DNA from 2 places in the Candidatus Clostridium stratigraminis genome. Region 2 is predicted to be linked to the other one. Evidence: riboswitches for the same ligand, from Rfam matches in the RefSeq annotation. Region 2 holds a riboswitch; the other holds the start of a gene.

Region 1 (7,783 bases), on a different contig from region 2:
TATCTATTAGCTTTGTTCTAAAGCTCCCTGGAAGCTGAACCTCCTTAAAAGCTGCTTCACCTGCTAAGTTTATAGAAAGTACTGCATTTACTACAGCAATAAAGCTGTCTTTTTCTGCACCAACAGCAGCACTGCAAAGAGCTCCAAGCATGCAGCCTGCTCCTGTAATCTTCGTAAGCATTTCTACTCCATTTTGAATAATAGCCACTCTTTCACCATCTGTAATAATATCTTCCTTACCTGTTGCTGCCACAACGCAGTTGTACTTTTGAGCTAGGTCTACACATGCCTTTTCAAGACCTTCTCCATCATCAACTGAATCTACTCCCCTTGTCTTTGAAGCTTGTCCTGCTAAAAATTTTATTTCCCCGCCATTTCCTTTAATTACATCAATTCTCCCAAGCTCCAGCATCCTTTTTATAACTAAGTTCTTTCGTGGAATTGCTGAGCAGGCAACTGGATCAAGCACAACAGGCACCTTATTAACCTTTGCAGAAATACTTGCTAGTACTGCTGCTTCCTCTTGTTCCTTAGTTAAGGTTCCTAAATTTATATATATAGCTGAAGATATTGCTGCAAAATCATAAGCCTCATCGTAGGCTTCAACCATTGCAGGTGATGCCCCAAATGCTAATAAAATATTTGCACAGTCATTTACAGTAACGTAATTTGTTATTGCTTGTACTAGTGGAACCTTATTTCTTACCTTTGTAATAACACTTGCAGCTTCTTTAATCATACTAATCTTCTCCTTTAAAAAATTATTATTTTTATTTGTGTTAACAAGTACCTTAATTTTTCTGAATTAAAGGCTTATTAATTAATTTCCTTGGTAAATAATAAATAACTATCAAAATAACAAATACCAATAGCGTAGGTATACCAAAGGCAACTTTATTAAAATAGTTGTAAATCAATGTACCCAATGCAGCAGTCAAAAGACCAATAATATTTAAACCCTTATTGCTCCAGTTCCCTTTTAAGGCATATTCTGAAAATACAATAATATAAACTGGTACAAATATGCTTCCAATTGTTAAAAGGAAATTTTGATAGCCTTCAATTGGGAAAATAAAAGCTATAATAGTTGCAATTATTGAATACAAAATTATATAATTATTTTCATTTTTAATTTTAATAATTTGTTTAGATGAAATAACTGCTGAAAAAATATCCATGAAAGTTGTAGTTACAGTTGATAGCACAATCACCAATGTAGCTGCAGCACTAAGACCAGTACCAGCTATAAACACTATTACATCCTTTCCTGATTTAACGGTGATTAAAAGACCTAAGGCATACATCAATACGCTTCCAAAAAAGTAACCCAAAAAGCTCCAAATAAGCACCCCCTCTTTGCTCTCTCCATCCTTTGCATAGTCTCCTATAAGAGGAAGCCAGGATACAGGCATTGCAATGGCAAGTTCTATAGCAGTAGTAAAACTCATAGTACCGTTTATTGCTGCAGGGGCAGAACCTTGAACCTTAAAGAACATTAATATGCAAACAATGATTAATACCACTACAGATATATCATTTACAAGTTTTGAATAGTTATTAAAGGAATAAGCCCATATAAACACTGCCAGTGCCATAAATAAAAGAGAGAAGTTAAAGCTTAAGCCAGGTATAACACTGTTTAAAGCACGCCCCCCTTGAATTATCATAATGGCCGACCAACCTATTAGCTGAAGTATATTTAAAAGTGCAATAATCTTAGCACCAATACTTCCCATAGAGTCTCTAACCTTATCCATTGCATTCTTGCTATCTCTAAAGGAAATATATCCTCCAAAGGCTAAAAAGGCAGTACCAATTAGGTGTCCTATAATAATTGCTAAAAGGCCCTTTGTTAAACCTAGGGGAGCTATAATGCCCCCAGTATAGATTTCAGTTATTGATATTGCAGCTCCAACCCATAGTAAAAACATTGATGAATTTTTAATCTTCTTCATAGGAAACTCCTGCTTTCTTATAGACTTCTACAAAATGACCAACTGGCCCTACTCCTTTACCAATAGGAAATGAATTTTCGATAGCCTTAGTAATATACTCCTTTGATAAAATCACAGCTTCTTTTACTGATAATCCCTTAGCTATATAAGACGCAATAGCTGAGGAAAGTGTACATCCTGTTCCATGAGTATTATTAGTGGCTATTCGGTGCCCATTAATAGTTAGAAACTTATCTTCTGTTAATAGTACATCATTAGCATCATTGCATCTATGTCCACCCTTCACTAGAACATTTCTTACACCTAATTTATTAATATCTAATGCTGCAAGCTCCATTTCCTTTTGACTTGTAATTTTAAGCTCTGTTAAAGCCTCTGCCTCAGGAATATTTGGAGTAACTATATCAGCAATTGCAATAAGATTTTTAAGCTCATTTACTGCCTCAGGTTTCAAAAGAAAATAACCGCTCTTAGATACCATTACTGGATCAAGCACTATATTTTTTGCTTTATATTTTATTAGAAGCTCTCTTATAACCTTTATAATTTCTGCATCTGAAACCATTCCTATCTTTACTGCATCTACTTCGATGTCCTCAAAAATGCACCTTATTTGCGCCTCTATAACCTTTTTATCTATTTCTTGGACTTCATATACCCCTGTGGTATTTTGTGCCGTAACAGCAGTAATAACGCTCATGCCATAAACGCCTAAGGCACTCATGGTTTTTAAATCTGCCTGTATTCCTGCTCCTCCACAGCTGTCTGAGCCAGCTATTGTTAATACTTTTTTCATTTTTTCCTCCTTTTAGTCGGAACACTGAGTAGTTTAAGACCACTCGCTTCCGTTCACAAACTGCCCGTTAAAGCCCATTTAGGGCTTTAACCTCCTATAAAGTAAAAAAATGTGCTGCAAGGCAGCACATTGAATTAGACATTTGGCTAATTTTGTTACGCTCCCTTCGTTGGTACTAACCAAATCAGGTTCTAAGGGTTGGATTTTCCTCTCAGCTAAAAGCACCCCTGCTAAAAATATTCTATTAGTTACAATGTCATTTTACATAATTACATAAAATATTTCAATATAATAATATAATTTTGTACTTAATATCATATATAATAAATAGATTATTAAGAACATATTCTAAATTTACACAATATTTTAACAAATTTTTTATAAAATTATTGACAAAAGTTGTAAAGGGTTGTATTATATTTAAGAAGTTATTTTTAATTATAAAAGGAGGTAGGAAAAATGTTAGTAAATATGTCAGCTGTAGAAAGACAAAAAATGAACGGCGTAAATAACAGAGCTAATGGCAGTGCTATGTCCATTAAAGGAATTAGTGCGGCATTTAGTGGCATATTATCTAAATTTTCATATGGTAGCCCTGCCTTCGTATCGGTGACCACACCTTGATACTAAACGGTTTTTCATTAATATGAAATACTGGTCATGGGCTGCAAAAACCCATGGCCTTTTTATTTGAATTTTATAAGAAACTAACTTATAAGATTAGTAAGCCATGGGATAACCATGGTTTTTTCATTCTAACAAAAATTTAACTTAAAGTATGAAGGGGGGATATTAGAATGAAACCAATTCTTAAATATGTGTGGAGATACAAATGGATGGTTATAATCCCATCACTTGCAATGACATTAGCCATAGCATTAGATATGTTTAACCCATATCTCCAGAAAGAAATTACTGATAAGGTATTTATAGGAGGTGAAAATAATCTTTTATGGATTATCCTTCTTGGATTCTTATCTATAACCCTAAGCAGAGCTGTGCTTGGTTATGTTAAAGAATATCTGTTTGATGTACTGTCTGCAAAAATTAGTATAGATATTAAAAAGGATTTATTTGACCATATTCAAACTCTGCCCTTTAGCTATTTTGACAATATGAACACTGGAGAGCTTATGTCAAGAATAGGTGAAGATGTAGATAATGTATGGAGAAGTGTCTCCTTTGGTATAAGATTATTTATAGAAAATGCCATATATTTCATAGTAGCTTCTGCTATACTCTTCTTTTTAAATTGGAAGCTGACTATAGTATGTCTTATAGGAATGCCTCCTATAGCTTACCTTGCACTTAAATTTGAAAAGAAAATCGGAGAATCCTATGGAAAATTAAGCGATCAAGGCGTTATATTAAATACTGCTGCCCAGGAAAATATAGCAGGTGTAAGATTGGTTAAGGCCTTTGCTAGAGAAAAACATGAAATATTGAAGTTTTTAAAGCTTAATAAGGAAAACTTCAATTTAGGCATGGAGCAGAACCGAATAATTGCAGATTACTTTCCTCCAATTGAATTTTTAACAAATATATCAATAGTGCTGCTGGTTGCAGTTGGTGGAATATTTGTTATGAAGGAATCAATGTCTTTAGGTACTTTAGTGGCCTTCAGCGGATATATCTGGATGCTTGTGTGGCCTATGAGAATGCTTGGCTGGCTTACAAATTTAATTGCTCAAACTAATGCTTCTGCAAAAAAGATTGCAAAAATTATGGATATAAAGCCTAACATTACGGATAGTGAAGACTCCTTAAGGCTGCCTATTATTCGAGGAGATATAGAATTCAAAAACGTATCCTTTAAATACAAAGAAGATTATGTATTAAAAGATGTAAATTTAAAAGTAAAGGCTGGCAGCACTGTAGCCATAATGGGAACTACAGGTTCTGGCAAATCCTCAATAGTTAATCTTATAGGCAGATATTATGATGTAAGTGAGGGTGCAATTTATATTGATAACAATGATATTAGACAGGTAAATTTAAAAGATTTGAGAAGTAAAATGTCCGTAGTTCAGCAGGATACTTTCTTATTTTCAGCTAGTATTGAAGAAAATATTCGATTTGGAAGTGAAAATGCAACTATGGAGGAAATAAAAGAAGCCTGCAGATTAGCCTGTGCTTTAGATTTTATTGAGGAATTAGAAAGTAACTTTGATACCATGATTGGTGAAAGAGGAATAGGTCTATCAGGTGGTCAAAAACAGCGTTTATCCATTGCTAGAGCTCTTATAAGGAATTCCAATATTTTAATATTGGATGATGCAACCTCAGCGCTAGACATGGAAACTGAATATAGACTTCTTAAAAACTTAAATGAAAGTCATAAAGCTGCTACAACCTTTATAATAGCTCATAGAATTTCAGCGGTAAAAAATGCTGATCAAATCCTGTATGTTGAAGATGGTCATATAGTTGAAAGTGGAAAACATGATGAGCTTATAGCTAAAAAGGGCAAATACTACGATATATACTGTGAGCAGTTTAAAGACTTTAACGAAATACACGATGAAGTGGAGGTGGTATAATGGCTAGAAACACCACAAGACAAGATGAAGATTTAAAAAGACTCTCTAATTATGAAATGACAGCTAGGCTTTTTGGATATCTTAAGAACTATAAGTTGAAGATTTTCATAGTTTTAATTCTACTAATTTTAGTGATGCTAGTTAACATTATTAATCCTTTTTTGCTTAAGGAAGCCATTGATAATAATATTAAAAACAATGATGTCAAAGGTCTCTTAATGCTAGGAGTCTTTATGGTTATTATCAATTTCTTAGCAATGATTGCCTCCAGAATAAGAATGATTAAGATGGCAGCCGTTACAAATGATATACTTTTGAAAATAAGACATGATTTATATACTCATATTCAAAAGCTTTCTTTTTCCTTTTTCGATAATAGACCTGTAGGAAAGATACTTGCAAGGGTAATTGGTGATGTTAATTCCCTTCAGGATTTATTTAATAACAGTGTAACAAACTTTATTCCACAGGTATTAACTATAATTTGTGTAGGAGCAATGATGTTTTATTTAAATGTAAAGCTTGCTCTTGCATCTATAATTCTTTTGCCCGTACTTGGAATATGTATGTTTTCCATTGAGACCTTTTCAAGAAAAAGATGGCAGGAATATAGAAGAAAGCGATCTACCTTTAATGCCTATACACATGAAGATTTCTCAGGTATAAGAGTTGTAAAAGCCTTCGCCAGTGAAGAAAGGACTTCGCGAAATTTTCTTCAATTAGTAAAGGATATGATGAATTCCTTTATAAGTGCCGTTAAGTTAAACGACTTATTTTGGCCTTTGGTAGATACCTCTTGGGGAGTAGGAACTGTTATAGTCTACTGGTACAGTGCAAAGCTTATTGGTGATAATTCCATTTCTCTAGGAACTATTATAGCCTTTACCATGTATATAGGAATGTTTTGGAGACCAATTCTTGAAATAAGCAACTTTTATAACACCTTGATTATGAATCTTGCTGCTGCTGAAAGAATCTTTGAAATAATGGATATTAAGCCTGATATTATAGATATTAGCAGTGCAATAAAAATGCCTAAAATAAAAGGTCAGGTAGAGTTTAAAAATGTTACCTTCGGATATGAGGATGGTACAGTAGTGCTAGACAATGTAAGCTTTAAAATAAATGCTGGAGAAACAATAGCCTTAGTTGGACCCACAGGAGCTGGTAAAACTACAATTGTAAATTTAGTAAGCCGCTTCTATGATACTTTAGTAGGTGATGTTCTTTTCGACGGTAAGGATGTTAAGAATGTGGAACTGGAATCCTTAAGAAGCCAAATGGGAATAATGCTGCAAGATACCTTTTTATTCTCTACAACTATTAAAGAAAATATAAGATATGGAAGGCTGGATGCAACAGACGATGAAGTTATAGCAGCTGCAAAGGCAGTAAGTGCTCATGATTTCATAATAAAACTTGAAAATGGCTATGATACTGAGGTAAATGAAAGAGGTTCTAGGCTTTCAGTAGGGCAAAGACAACTGATCTCCTTTGCTAGAGCTCTCCTTGCTAATCCTAGAATATTAATATTAGATGAAGCTACCTCAAATATAGATACACAAACAGAAAGGCTTGTTCAAAGGGGTATTCAAAAGCTATTGCATGGCAGAACTTCCTTCGTTATAGCCCATAGACTTTCAACTATAAGAGACTGTGACAAGATTATGGTTGTAAATGATGGAACCATTGTAGAAGTAGGAACCCATGATGAACTTATGCTTTCAAAAGGGCTTTACTATGATTTGTATATGTCTCAATATAAATTCCTTAATGAAGGAGCTTAAAAGAAGTAGGTATACGACATATCTGGTTTTATGATGAAAGGGGTACTTCAATTTGAAGTACCCCTTAAATTTGTTTTAAATATTATTTCTTCTTAAGGTATTTTCTAATATCAATTGCAACTGCAAATACTATAATTAATCCTTTTATAATATACTGCATATAAGCATTAACACCAATAAATGCAAGTCCATAATTTATAACCTGGAATATTAATACTCCTGTTAAAATCCCTGGAACTGTACCAATACCTCCATATATAGAAACGCCACCAACAACGCAGGCTGCAATAGCATCCATTTCATACATATTACCGGTATTGTTTGTAGCACTACCTACACGGCCAGCTTCTAGTGCACCAGCAAAACCAAATAGTGCTCCGCCTATTACATATATTAATATTAAGTACTTAACAACATTTACACCTGATACTGCTGCTGCCTCAGGGTTACCGCCTATAGCATACATGTTTTTGCCATAACGTGTTTTATTCCACAAGATATATATAAGTACTGTTACTATAGCCGCATAGATAACCAAGTATGGAATTGAAAAGGCAGTTTTATCAAATAAGCTTCCTACTGCAAAATGTGTAAAATCATTATCCAGTCCTCCAACTGGCTGTGCTCCGTAAGGAGGACGGTCAAAGTAGGTTGAGTTTAATCCATAAACTATTAGCATAGTTCCAAGTGTAGCTATAAAAGGGG
Region 2 (7,783 bases):
AAACAAAAGGGGGGTTAAAATTGAAAAGAATAAAAGTAACTAAGTTTCTGTGTTTAATTATAATACCTGTAATAATTTTAACAGGATGCTGGGATCAAAAAATATACGAGGATATAGGTTTTATATTGCAGCTTGGTCTGGAAAGTTCTAAAGATGGAATGCTTCTTATTTCCTATACTACTCCTGTAGCTGATCCTAAGAAATATGAACAAGTAGAATTTATTTACGGAAATGCAGGAACCCTTAGAGAATTTAGATCTAAAGCTAGAAATATATCCTCTAAATTTTTAGAAGCAGGAAAAATACAACAGATTGTTATTTCTCAAGAATTAGCCGAAAAGGGGATAATAAACCTTCTCGAAGTATCTGAGCGAGATTCCTCCAATCCAACAATTGCATATATAGTAATAAGTGAAAGTAGCCCAAAAGACTTATTCGATTTTTCTCAGAAACTAGGCGACAAGCCTCTGCCCTCATTCTATCTAAAGCAGCTTATTGATAATAATTCTAGATCAGGTTTCTGCCCGCAAACTTCGGTTTCCGAATTTACTTGCTTCAGCTTTGCAGAAGGCATAGACTCAATTGTACCATTAGTTAAGGCTGAAAATAAGGAAACAAAAGGCATTCGTGTTATGGGATGTGCTTTATTTAATTACGATAAAATGGTAGGAAAACTTAATCAAAAGGATACATCCTTACTACTTGCAATGAAAGGAAAGGTAAAGTCAAGTGAATATAATTTTACAAGCTTAGGCCCTCCCGAAAAGGACATTTCAGGTAAAACAGGTACTGCAATGTTTTTATATAAACCTAAACAGAAAATTAAGGTAAGTATAAAAGACAATATTCCAATAATTAATATAAGTTTAAAACTAGATGGAATTTATGAAGAGCACCAATGGGATCATATTGATAAGAAGGCTGTACAAGTAAAATACGAGAAACTTATGTCACAGGAAATTAAAAGCGAGTGCTTAAAGTTACTACAATATACTCAAGAGGTTGGCAGTGATCCTATTGGTATTGGTGATATAATACGAGCTAAATATAATACCTACTGGTCAAATAATAATTGGAAGGATTTTTATTCTAAAGCAGTTTTTAATATTGATGTTGCTGTAAATATTATAAGATATGGAACTATAAAATAATAAAAAAAGTGGAATGTGGTCTACATATTACATTCCTCATCTATTATAGGGAAACAAGTTCAAATATTAGCAAGTTAAGTTTCATCTTTGTTTCCCAATAATACTATCCTTAATCATAATTTAACTCTCGGTTAACTAAACTGCAGCTGATCTGTTGATTTTTTCAGTCTTATCTAGATACATTTCCTTATCTGCTATGCCGAATATATCATCAGAATTCAAATTAGAATCAGCTTCAATGCTACAAATACCATAACTAAAGCCAAGGGGGATATTTTCAATTTTTTCCTTTATTGCAACCTTCCTAATACATTCCATTCTTTCAATTGCATTAGCTTTATCACAATTTACAAATAAAATAACAAACTCGTCACCTGACATTCTTGCATATATATCAGTTTTTCTTATATTTTCTCTTAATACATTTGCAAACAGCTTCAAAGCCCTATCTCCCACATTATGTCCATAGTTATCATTAATAACTTTGAAATTATCCAAATCAATAAGCACCAAGCAGCCCTCAGTTTTATATCTCATTATTTTTAAGCATTCATTTGTTAAAAACTGTTTGAAAAGTCTCCTATTATAAAGCCCAGTAAGTTCATCAAAGTTTGCCATATACTTAAGTTTGCTTTGAATAAAAGAATTCTTAAGAGCTAACTGAAGTTCATTTTTAATATAATTCATAAGTTTCAAATCCTCATTGGTAAAGGTCTTTCCAGCTAAAGTACTATCTACACTCATCATACCTATTAGTTTCTCATCTATATAAATTGGAGAGGTTAATGTACAGCTTATATCTAAGGCTTCTAAACTTTTGAGATTTCTTACATTCTCCTCTTTCATTACATCTTCGTCAAATCTATTTGGATTTTTAATTATAGCAGTCTCACAAAAGTTATTAATACTATATAAATAAGCCTCTTCCTTTTTTAAAGTCATCTTCTTTAATTCCTCTGAAAATCCTCTAACAGTCTTAAAATGAAATAAGCTATCTTCTTCAATTAATAAAATACTTCCTTTTGAAGCACCTGGTACAAGTTCTATGGCTGTATCTAAAATAAGACTATAAACTTCATTTTCTGAAGTAGTTTTAATAATTTTTTCTGCAACTTCAAATAATATATTTTTTACTTTGTCAGTGTATTCCATTCTGCTTCTTATTTTTTTTAGTTCTAAAAATTGTAAAATAACTAAAATGACCACAACACCTGTTATAGAAATTAAAATATAAATTAAGCTTCCTTCCATTAAGTTCAACTCCTAATCCTAATAATTTAATAATAAAATAAATTATTTTAATGCTGGCCATTTTTTATATATCTACTGAAAATTATAATTCTAAATCTAATGGTTTACAATCATTTTCGAAGCTTTAAATTGTAATGGTATTAATACTCTAATAAATATTTTAATTATAATGTATAACATATCATTATCACTATTGATAATGATATCAATAGTGATATATAATAATACTAATAATTTATATGGAGGTTGTAAATATTTTGAGTAAAATAGCTTTGATTTCTGATAGTTCCTGTGATTTAACAGTAGAGTTAATAAATAAATACAATGTAAAAATAATGCCTTTAAGAATTATTTATAAGGAGAAAGAGTATATAGACCGGGTTAATATTACTCCTAAAGAGGTGTATGACTACCTAAATATAGAAATCCCAACTACCTCAATGCCTTCAATTCAAGATATGGAAAACATTTATAGCACACTTGAAATGGAAGACTTTACTCATGTTATTGCTATAACAATTTCTTCAGGCTTATCTGGGACCTTTAATGCAGTTAAGCTTGTAAGTGAGAATCATCCAAATTTAATAACCTGTTTATTTGATTCCAAAACCCTTTCTGCTGGATTGGGTGCAATAGTTGAGGAATGCGGTAATCTTATAAATGAAGGTAAAAGTTTTGAAGAGATAGTAGATGAGCTCCCCTCTATTAAAAGTCGCATTTCGGTATACTATGTGGTAGAAACCCTAGAATATTTAAAAAAAGGCGGCAGAATAGGTAAAGTGTCTGCTACTATTGGAGAATTTCTTCATATAAAGCCAATAATATCAGTTGATGAGGAGGGTAAATATTTTACTTATGCAAAAGTAAGGGGAAGAAAGCAGTCTATAAATAAATTAATAGATATTGCTAAAGAGACAATTAAAACTACCAAAGCAAAGCTTTTTGTTCTGCAAGGAGGTGCCCTAGAGGAAGGTAAAAAGCTTTATGATTCCTTCTTAGGCGAAGCCAATTTAACTGCTCTTCATTTTGGAGATATAAGTCCTGCCTTAGGTGTTCATACTGGCCCAGGCCTTTTAGGAGTGGTTGTAGTAAGGGATGTGTAATAGTTGGATAGAGATATAAAAGCTGAAGAAAAGCGGCTTTATGAGGAATATAAGCAAAAACTAAATGAGCTTAAAAGGATTAAAAACGAGAAAGAGGCTGTTGGTCAAGTTTTTACAAAGGGCCTTCTTCCTTTATATGTTCTCTATATTCTAAGCTTAGGTCCCACAAATGGTAATGATATATCACATAAAATCGGAGAAAATACCAACGGCAACTGGATTCCTAGTACTGGAGGCATATATCCCCTATTGAAAAAATTTGAAAAAAATAATCTTGTTATTGGTAAGTGGGATGATGAAAAAAAGAAAATACAAAAAATATACACCTTAACGGAAGAAGGAATTAAAGAATTTGAAAGTAAGAAAACACTTTTGAAGGAAAAAATTGAAGAAGCACTAGAGGTTTTTAAAATTATTTATAATGACTTATATAATAAATAACCCGATGTTTCTCTAACTTTTATATTACAAATTAATTTTTTTCAAATAGCCCTCAAAGTATTACTAACTTTTAATTTAATTGAATAATTAAAAGACAATAGTCAAAAATAATTATGATTACTATATTAAATATATAAACCTTTTTAATATTTAATATAGTTTATATTAAATTAGGAGCTGATGAAATGGCTACAGGAAAAAGCAAAAAAGGTATTGTAGGAAAGGTACCTATGGCAAACAAGAGAAAAGGACCAGTTGGTGAAGGAATAGATATAATGGATAATAGCCTAACTAATGCTCATGACATCGATAAAACTATTAAGAATAGGAAAGAACGCTAATGCAAGGAATAGTAATTGAAGTGTTTAGTACTGAAGCATATGTTTCCCTTCCTGATGGTAGAAACATCAGCATCGGTTTAGCTCATTTACCTTCGAATGTAAAAGCTGGTTCTACTATTAACTTTGAGCCTAGTAAGCTTCAAATGGTTAACCACACAATTGGTCAGATTATAATTTAAAAATTATTGTTAAAAGCTGCTAAATATATTATAATGGATGTAAATAAATATTTTTGTGCTAGGGGTGCCTATAGGCTGAGAAAAGGATTTAATCCAATAACCCTCATACCTGATCTGGTTAATACCAGCGTAGGAAAGCGATTTTGTTAGATATAAAACCGTATTCCAAAATACGGTTTTTTTATTTTACTTAATAGTGTGGCGATATTATCTAAGGCGTTTCTTTCACAACAAAGAAAAGAGGAGAGTTTGTATGAATGGTTTTAGTTTAAAATTTTCAGGAATTGATTTTAGTGGTATTAGTCAAGGGTTTGCAGATGTCCCCAAACATCCATCGGCAATTTTCGCTATTATTGGTTTAATAATATTAGCAGTTATTTTTATTAAAGTAAAAAATATTAAGTTCTCAACCTCAATAATTACAAATGTGGGGGTTGCTCTTGCATTAGGAGCAGTTTTAAAAATGGTTAAATTTTATCAAGCTCCTATGGGTGGCAGTGCCACACTAGGAAGTATGGTACCCATTTTTATTATTGCCCTATTTTATGGACCAGAAATTGGTTTTCTTACAGGAATTATTTTTGGAGTAATTGATTTTATTCTAGCACCATATATATTACATCCTGTGCAAGTTCTTTTTGATTATCCTTTAGCTTTTTCTGCTATTGGTATAGCTGGCTATTTTAGAAATAAGTCAAAGTTCACCATGCTTGCTGGAGTACTTATATCTATTGCTGTAAGATTTATTTTTCATTTTATATCTGGTCTTATATTCTACGGCAGCTATGCTCCCCAAGGTATGTCTGCAGCTTATTACTCCTTTTTCTATAATTTCGGCTACCTTGCACCAGATGCAATTCTCTGCTTAATTGTACTTGCTATACTGCCTTTAAAACAAATATTTTCAGTAATAAATAAGCAAAATATATCTTCAGTTAAAAATTAATTTTTAGCTCAAGAAACCTAAAATTATTATATTATTTTTAAAAAAGACACTGAACTATTAAAATTCAGTGTCTTTAATATTCTTTAGGATACAGAAATAGCATTTACCGGGCAGGACTCTTCTGCTTCCTTAGCACTTCCTTCAGCATCAGCTGGAACTGTATCAGTAATAACACCAGCCTTGCCGTCATCCTCCATTTCAAAAACCTCAGGGCATAAGGATGGACATAATCCACAGGAAATACAAGTCTCTTTATCAACATAAGCTTTCATAAAAATCCTCCTCTTTCTTAAAGAAAATGCAAAAATTTATAATTAACAATAATATTGTTTCCTATATTAAACTAATTATAACAAAAATTATTGTAGGGTCATGAAGTTTCTTAATAAGTCATTATATTCTGAGGATAGATTAATAAAGTCTTCAATTTTTCCACTTTCCATGCTTTCTACTAAGTCAAGGTCAATTGGAAGCTCTGCTATTAAAGGAATTCCTAAGATTTCCGCCTGTTCTTTGCCGGATTTTTTACTAAATACCTTTAGCTTTTCACCGCAGTTTCCACATTTAATATAAGACATATTTTCTACAACACCAAATACCCTTATCTTCATCTTTTGTGCCATAATAACTACCTTTTTAACAATCATAGTAACCATATCCTGTGGAGTAGCTGCTATTACAACACCATTAAGAGGAATGCTCTGCATAACTGTAAGTGCTAAATCCCCTGTTCCAGGAGGCATATCTATTAATAGATAGTCAAGTTCTCCCCATTCAGTATCTCTAAACATTTGAGTCATAACGCCAGTAAGCACTGGACCTCTCCAAATGACTGGTTGTTCTTCTTCCTCTGTTAATAGGTTTAAAGAAATTACCTTTATCCCAGTAGTTGTTTCAACTGGAATAAATTTAGCCTCTTCTTCAGTTTTACCTTGGACTATATCTGCTCTCTTTTCATTTATACCAAAGAATCTAGGCATAGAAGGTCCTGTTATATCACCATCTAAAACTCCAACTTTGTATCCAAGACTTCTAAGCTTAGTTGCAAGAATACCTGTAACAGTAGATTTACCTACTCCGCCTTTCCCACTCATTACTCCAATTATATTTTTAATGCTGCCGTAGCTAGGAATTAATGCAGAACAGGTAGCTTCATTGCTGCCGCATTTTCCTTTACTAGCACAGTTATCACATTTGCTCATATAAACCCTCCTGTATTCCTTATTTGTACGTAACAATTATCAATTGTTACGCCTCCTGTATTCCTTATTCTGTACACAATGATTATTAATCATTGTGCCTCCTGTATTCCTTTTAAGATAATAACATTATAACACTTTCTAATGAAAATAAATATCATTTATATTTTAAACCTGTATCCTGCTCCCCATAAAGTTTCTACGTATTGAGGGTTGGAGGGATCAGCTTCGATTTTCTCCCTTAATTTTCTAATGTGAACAGTAACTGTAGCTATATCACCTATAGAATCCAAGTCCCAAATACGTTCAAATAATTCCTCCTTGCTAAATACCCTATTAGGATTCATAGCTAAAAGTGTTAAAAGATCAAATTCTTTTGCAGTTAGAGTTACTTCCTTGTTATTTATAAAAACTCTTCTTGAAACCTTATCTATGAAAAGGCCTCTTATTCTAATTTCCTCCTTTTTATTATCTGTTTTACCCATAAGTCTTTCATATCTTGATAGATGGGCCTTTACCCTTGCTACTAATTCACTTGGGCTAAAAGGTTTTGTTATGTAATCATCAGCACCCAGGCCCAAGCCTCTTATTTTATCAATATCCTCTTTTTTTGCCGATACCATAAGAATTGGAATATCCTTTTCTAAGCGTATCTGCTTGCATATTTCAAAACCGTCCATTCTAGGCAGCATTAAGTCCAGGATTATCAAAGCATAATCCCCGCTCTTTCCTCGATTAAGACCTTTTTCCCCATCTTCCTCAATTTCAACTTGAAAACCATCAATTTCTAAATAATCTCTTTCAAGCTCTGCAATGCTTCTTTCATCTTCAATTATGAGTATTTTCTTCATATTATCCCACTACCTTTTTATATATCTTTCTGTCTTAATGTAAAATATATACTTGTTCCTATTCCTTCAGTGCTCTCAGCCCAAATTCTACCGCCATGTTCCTCAATAATTAGCTTTGCAATTGCAAGTCCAAGCCCGCTGCCTCCAGTTAATGTATTTCTTGATAAATCTGCTCTAAAAAATCTATCAAAAATATATGGAATATCTTTTTCCGGAATACCTTGCCCATTATCTTTAATTTGAAATTGTATATAGTTATTATTTTCACTTAAATTTATTTCAATTTTTCCTTTATCTTTTTTTGTGTACTTAATAGCGTTT

Evidence for each region. Region 2 has a riboswitch for thiamine pyrophosphate ahead of thiT (energy-coupled thiamine transporter ThiT). Riboswitches for the same ligand answer to the same signal wherever they lie in the genome.
Region 1: it holds a riboswitch for thiamine pyrophosphate, as region 2 does, so the genes downstream of both, thiD (bifunctional hydroxymethylpyrimidine kinase/phosphomethylpyrimidine kinase) here and thiT (energy-coupled thiamine transporter ThiT) in region 2, are expected to answer to the same signal.

Annotation. Positions count from the first base shown of each region.
Region 1 covers NZ_JBJHZZ010000013.1:6,782-14,564, forward strand. The annotation lists gene thiM (hydroxyethylthiazole kinase) at 1-739, opposite strand, end outside; gene cytX (putative hydroxymethylpyrimidine transporter CytX) at 792-1,955, opposite strand; gene thiD (bifunctional hydroxymethylpyrimidine kinase/phosphomethylpyrimidine kinase) at 1,942-2,751, opposite strand; TPP riboswitch at 2,896-2,990, opposite strand; gene ACJDUG_RS14305 (hypothetical protein) at 3,211-3,375, shown strand; gene ACJDUG_RS14310 (ABC transporter ATP-binding protein) at 3,549-5,291, shown strand; gene ACJDUG_RS14315 (ABC transporter ATP-binding protein) at 5,291-7,078, shown strand; gene mglC (galactose/methyl galactoside ABC transporter permease MglC) at 7,161-7,783, opposite strand, start outside.
Region 2 covers NZ_JBJHZZ010000007.1:30,476-38,258, forward strand. The annotation lists gene ACJDUG_RS11070 (GerAB/ArcD/ProY family transporter) at 1-43, shown strand, start outside; gene ACJDUG_RS11075 (Ger(x)C family spore germination protein) at 21-1,151, shown strand; gene ACJDUG_RS11080 (sensor domain-containing diguanylate cyclase) at 1,287-2,402, opposite strand; gene ACJDUG_RS11085 (DegV family protein) at 2,660-3,505, shown strand; gene ACJDUG_RS11090 (PadR family transcriptional regulator) at 3,509-3,946, shown strand; gene ACJDUG_RS11095 (hypothetical protein) at 4,132-4,287, shown strand; gene ACJDUG_RS11100 (hypothetical protein) at 4,287-4,466, shown strand; TPP riboswitch at 4,517-4,619, shown strand; gene thiT (energy-coupled thiamine transporter ThiT) at 4,720-5,412, shown strand; gene ACJDUG_RS11110 (ferredoxin) at 5,496-5,684, opposite strand; gene ACJDUG_RS11115 (Mrp/NBP35 family ATP-binding protein) at 5,772-6,614, opposite strand; gene ACJDUG_RS11120 (response regulator transcription factor) at 6,773-7,462, opposite strand; gene ACJDUG_RS11125 (HAMP domain-containing sensor histidine kinase) at 7,480-7,783, opposite strand, start outside.